One region of the Pseudalkalibacillus sp. NRS-1564 genome, then DNA from elsewhere that is predicted to be linked to it. Evidence: predicted binding sites of a transcription regulator. Region 1 holds the regulator's gene; the other holds the start of a gene.
The links. Region 1 encodes NrdR, which represses ribonucleotide reductase genes. Its sites were predicted from a motif close to AACACNATATATNGTGTT; they were not measured.
Positions count from the first base shown of each region.

Region 2: ACIFPW_RS12640 (vitamin B12-dependent ribonucleotide reductase) is a predicted target of NrdR. The motif match lies at 1,642-1,659, and genes of this name have one in related genera.

Region 1 covers NZ_JBITPM010000003.1:1,660-4,819, reverse strand. Annotated here, with positions in the region: gene speD (adenosylmethionine decarboxylase) at 302-691, shown strand; gene ACIFPW_RS01110 (hypothetical protein) at 844-1,233, shown strand; gene nrdR (transcriptional regulator NrdR) at 1,307-1,765, shown strand; gene ACIFPW_RS01100 (replication initiation and membrane attachment family protein) at 1,839-3,160, shown strand, end outside.
Region 2 covers NZ_JBITPM010000024.1:7,447-10,606, forward strand. Annotated here, with positions in the region: gene ACIFPW_RS12640 (vitamin B12-dependent ribonucleotide reductase) at 1-1,528, opposite strand, end outside; gene ACIFPW_RS12645 (lipoate--protein ligase family protein) at 1,933-2,763, opposite strand; gene ACIFPW_RS12650 (rhodanese-like domain-containing protein) at 3,063-3,160, shown strand, end outside.

The DNA.
Region 1 (3,160 bases):
TAAACCAAATATATTTGAATGATTGAATCATACTACAGTTAATAGGATAAAATTAGTCATATAAGAATATAATGAGCTTTAATGCTCAATAACGACGAACTAACAAAAAGGTTCTTTAATTTATTCTTGCAAATCTATTTTAAAAGCCTTATACTATTTTTCGTGAACTTCTTTTATAGCAATTTGGCATTGAAAACTACTTAAAGGGTTAGGACCTCATCGGACTAACTTTCCCCCGTGGTGGATTTTCGATACCGCATGCTAATCAATGCATGAGTAAATTTAAAGGGGGAATTTTGCTATGGATACAATGGGTCGTCACGTCATTGCTGAACTATGGGGCTGTGACATTGAAAAATTAAACAACATGAAATTTATTGAAGAAACGTTTGTTGAAGCTGCTCTTAAGTCCGGTGCTGAGGTTCGTGAAGTTGCATTTCATAAATTCGCTCCACAAGGCGTTAGTGGTGTTGTTATTATTTCTGAATCACACTTAACGATTCACAGTTTTCCTGAACATGGTTATGCAAGTATTGATGTATATACTTGTGGAGATCTTGATCCGAACGTCGCGGCTAACTATATTGCTGATGCTCTCGGTGCAGATTCACGAGAAAACATTGAACTTCCTCGAGGCATGGGTCCGGTCAAACCTAAAGTTAGAGAAGAACAGTCAGCGTTTACTTCATAATAATACAATGATTGAAAAGGGTGCTCAGTGCACTCTTTTTTTATATTCACTAAGAAGACATCTCGCTTTTCCTATCGGTCCTATTCCTTTCAATGTGATTGATTTATCAGTCATTTATTGCTATTCTTAAAAAAAATAGAGGAGGACCTGGGGTGGGAATAAAAGAATTTTTTAGCAACCGTTCTGAAACTGGGGAAAGACATCCGAATGATGCTCTTAAAACCCATTATTTTAAAGCGACAAAGGAACAGGCTTTTACAGAAGCGAAAGCCGTCCTTCAACAACACTATAAAGGTGAAATCGTTACGAATTCTCCGGAGCGTGGAGAATTTGTTTTTCAAGTGAAAGGTCCTAAAAAGGCCCTTATTGTTGTAATAGTTGTCACGGTTCGTGCTTATAGAACTGCCGTTGATTTCTCTGTTTCAACAGAGACGCCACTTCCAGTTGATTTCGGATACAGTAAGAAAGTCATTGCAACCATTTATAATGATTTAAAAAAGAAACTTACGTTAATCGGAACAGGGATTTCTGAGCAGTTTTAAGGGTAGGTGTGTCATGACACATTTTATGCTAAAATAGTAGTAGAAATCTTGTTCGTTTAGTGGAGATGATCTTATGCGTTGTCCCAACTGCAATCACAATGGTACAAGGGTGCTTGATTCTCGGCCGGTTCACGAGGGCCGTTCGATTCGTAGGCGCCGTGAGTGTGAATCGTGTACGTATCGATTTACGACATTTGAAACAGTTGAAGAAATACCGCTTATTGTAGTGAAAAAAGAAGGAACTAGAGAAGAGTTTAGCAGGGATAAAATTCTTAGAGGTTTAATTAAAGCCTGTGAAAAAAGGCCTGTTCCACTTGAAACTCTAGAAACAATTGTTAATGAAATCGAACGTGATCTTCGTAATCAGGGAGCTTCCGAGATCAGTAGTGATGTTGTGGGAGAGCTTGTTATGGATCAGCTGGCAAAGGTTGATGAAGTTGCTTATGTTCGATTTGCTTCTGTCTATCGTCAATTTAAAGATATTAATGTCTTTATCCGCGAATTAAAAGAATTAATTAACAGAGCAGAATAACAAAGGGGGAGCTTCGCGTAAGCTCTTTTTTTGTACGGTTTCAAAAATTATGAGGAATACAAAGGTGAAGCATATGCATTGGAAAGAACTTCTTCCTGTTGATACGCTTCAGATTGAAGCATCCGGACTTTTGCACGAGTATGATCGAAGAGTACTAACATTGTTATATCAACCTTTAATCGGGGCTCCGGCCTACAGTCTTTATATGACTCTCTGGAGTGCTCATGAGCAGCAGAATCATTTTGTTACAACAATGACTCATCATAATTTGCTACTTATGATGAGATGGGATTTGAAGAGAGTACTTGAAGAGAGACGTAAATTAGAAGGAATTGGCCTGTTGAAAACATATGTAAAAGACAGTGGAGATCCTAGACATTTTACTTATGAATTGCAAGCTCCTCTCACACCGGAACGCTTCTTCAATGATGGCGTACTGAATATTTATTTATTCAATCGATTAGGACGTAATCGATACAATGATCTAAAAAAGCACTTCACAGTGGAAAAGGCAGATCTAGCTGAGTATAGTGACGTGACTGCATCATTTAATGAAGTATACGATTCTCTTCACCCGTCTGAAATGACTGGTATGAGCGAAGTAGAAGAGGAAGTAACGATAGAGAAACGTGATGAAAATAAAGGCCTTGTTTTTACTTCTTCGCAATTCGACTTCGATATGATGAAGCAGCACATTTCTGATATGATTGTCACTGAGAAAATGTTTACAGAGTCTGTTAAGAAAACGATTGAGCGACTTGCTTTTGTGTATAAAATTGAACCATATGAAATGGGCCGGATTGTGGAACAAGCTGCAATTCACCATGACGAACTTTCTGATGATCTACTGCGCAAGGAAGTAAGCAGTTGGTTCGCGCTTGAAAATCGTGGCAAAGTGCCTGCTCTCCAATATAGAAGTCAACCTGTTTCTTTACAAGAGTTTCATAAGAAAGAACCTGAGACAGAAGAAGAGAAAGCGGCGCAGAGATATGAACAGATGACGCCATATGATATTCTTCAGCGGGCAGCTGAAGGGGGAAAACCTTCTGAAGCAGATATGAAGCTTGTGGAGCGAATAATGGATGAACAAAAGCTGACTCCTGGTGTTATGAATGTCTTACTTGATTTCATTCTAGAAACGCAGGATAAGAAGTTATCGAAGAATTATGTAGAAAAGTTTGCGAGTCACTGGGCAAGGGCAAGGGTAAAGACAGTAAGAGAAGCAATGAACCTTGCCATTAAAGAGCTTCAGCAACCGGCCAAGAAAAAAACAGGCTCTTCCAATCGTGGGAAACCTGCCGCTAGAAAAGACAAAGTGCCTGAATGGATTTCAGATCAAAAAGAACCGGATATGTCTCATGAGGAGCGATCTGAGAAACAGGATCAGCTTAAAAA
Region 2 (3,160 bases), on a different contig from region 1:
CAACAGTCTTTGTCTCCTTATTAGCCATCTCAGCAAGGTTCACTGCTGCTAGGTTACATACAGAGTAAGGTGCTAATGGTTGCTCACCACATGGGTTAGTAGCGACAACTTTTTGACCGTAAGAAGTTGCGTTTGTTTTTTCATTTGCATTATCAATAAAGAAGATACCTGGCTCTGCGGAGTAAGTAGCACAAATATTAATTAAATCCCACAGCTCTTTTGCCTGAACCTTACGATAAGTTCTTACTGGAAAGCCTTGCTTCTTCCAGTCACGTACATCCCCTGATTCATGCCAGTTCTCGTTATAAAGTGCCATTTGTTCTTTCGTATAGTTCTCTACATCCGGGAATCGAAGTTCATATTCAGAATCATTTTCAACCGCGTTCATAAAGTCTTTAGTTAAACAAATCGAGATGTTTGCACCAGTCAAGAAGTCAGGATTGTGGACAGAATACGTTCCACCCGTTGCAAGCTTATCCTGCGCATCCTGCATCACCTTTTCTTCAAAGCCACCTGTTCCAGGAATACTACGGTAGTTTAAGATACTTTGGTACATAGATCTTTCCGACTCTGAGAGCGGTGTGAATTTCAACTTATCTTCTGCAAGTTTCTTAATTTGTTCATCCTTTGTATTCTCCATAAGGAAACGAAGAATGCGTGGATTCTGCATTTTTGAAATGATAAATTCAATAATATCAGGATGCCAGTCAGCGAGCATTATCATTTGGGCCCCACGTCTTGAGCCACCTTGCTCCACTAGATGCGTCAGCTTTGCAATATCATCCAGCCATGAAACCGAACCTGATGATTTACCATTCACACCCCTAGCAAGCGTGTTTCTAGGACGAAGTGTAGATCCGTTCGTTCCTACTCCTCCACCTCGACTCATAATCTCCATTACTTGTTTACGGTGTTCAGAAATACCTTCTCTTGAATCCTGCGGAAACGGCATAACGTAACAGTTAAAGTACGTCACTTCCGTATCAGCTCCAGCTCCGTAAAGTACACGCCCTGCAGGAACAAAGTTCATTGATGAAAGTTCTTTATAGAAACGATCTTCCCAATATGTCTTTTCCCCATCTGTTTTCTCTACATCAGCAAGACCACGTGCATTACGACGAGCAATTTGCTCATAATATACTTCCAAGGGCTTTTCTATGACATCCAACGAACGGACAATAATACCTGATTCTCTTTCTTCTTCTGCGTCTAAAACGCCAACGTAATCCTCATGAACAGCTACAGTTGCTTTCTTAGATTGAAGATCGAATTCTTCAATATACCCAAGACCTCTTGCTGGAAATTTTGGATCTTCTTTAATCGTTAAGACAACAAAATCACCTTTTTGTAATGTCTTTTTCTCTGTATCTTTAAATGCATAGCGGTCAAGCATCACAAGACGACTAACACCTTTGTGAGTTAGATGCATATCCTCTGTAATCGGATGAACCTGCGCAAACATTTCAATATCCTTATTCAACTGCTCAATGTTAATAGATCTTCTTTTTTCATTGGTTTGTATTGTCATATAAACCCCTCCGTTTCGACATTTATACACTTAAGAGCATCTCTAGATGTATGTAGCTATGATAAATCGTCTTGATTAATAGTAGCACATGTACACGAACCAGACAATCATTTTTAACCATATATAGTGTTCAGAATTCTTCAATCAATACTACATATAGTAAAAGAGCGAATACTTTAGCGATTTGTCAACTTTCAAATCCAGTGAAAATGAAAGGTTTTCCTCGATAAATAAAGATTAGATTAGAAGAATAGAGAAAAAAGAGGAATTTTGTCTATTGCACATTTTTCCACACTCTGCCTTTTTAACATAGGAGACAAAAATTAATCAGTTAACAGACCATGATTAAGATTAGAACATTTGTTCTTGTTAAGTCAATAGGAAAAAGCACCCAACGAAGGTGCTTATTTGCTAAAGTTCCATTCCTTGCTAGCGTATTTCTCCTCTGCTAGTTGAACAACAAAGGACTCTTGTTCATCCGTTAGTTGATATGGAACCAATTCAATATCAAGCCCCTGTTGAAAACCATCATAAAAAGCTTTAACCGCTTCTGATATCGATACAGGAGTTTCACGGAGTGCATTAATAGCTACAGCCTTTTTTCTAAAACCTCGCTGCATCCGCTCACGTACCCGTTCATTTTTAAATTTGAAACAATCAAACAATTGGTCCTCATCAATGTCAAGAAGAATCGATCCATGCTGGAGAATGACACCTTTTTGACGAGTTTGAGCGCTCCCAGCGACTTTTCGCCCTTCTACAACAAGTTCATAATAGGACGGAGAGTCAAAACATACACCCGATCTTGGTGCACGTAGCTCTTCTTTCTCTGCATCCGTTTCAGGAACAGCGAAATAAGCATTCAATCCAAGTTTTCTGAAACCAATCAATAACCCTTCTGAAATAACCCGGTACGCTTCTGTTACGGTTGAGGGCATGTCTGGATAATCTTCAGAGACAATAACGCTATAAGTCACTTCCTGATCATGAAGGACAGCTCTTCCACCAGTAGGGCGTCTCACAAACCCTAGACCATTTTTTTCTACAGCATCCATATTAATATCACGTTCGATACGCTGGAAATAACCAATTGAAAGTGTTGGGGGATTCCACCCGTAAAATCGAATAACAGGGGGGATAGTCCCATCACTATGCCATTTCAATAATGCTTCATCAAGTGCCATGTTATAAGCTGGAGAACGTTCTCCCGAATCAATAAATGCCCATTGCTTCATTTTCGGAACTCCTTTATCACTGTCAGTTTTCTAACACCTTCCCTATTCTAGCAGAGGAGAAAATGGATGACCAATGAACACTCTCAATTATTTTAGCTATGTCTTGAACATTATTGGTTTTTCGATCTTTCAAGTATAGGCGAATCTCCTCTATCCCAACTAATTTAGAACAAATTTGATTTAATTACTGAATACTACCTATTCTTTTTATAGTTATTCCTTTTTTTCTTTTGCGGAAAGCCGAAAAGACGTGTAAACTTAAAGTTGTCGATTTTACTTGAAAGGGTGTAACAAAGTTTATGGAATGGATTATCGCAATACTCGTCGCGATCATTGTGTATGTTGTCATTACTCGATACATGCAAAAGAGGAATTTGAAAACGTTAACGGAGGAAGA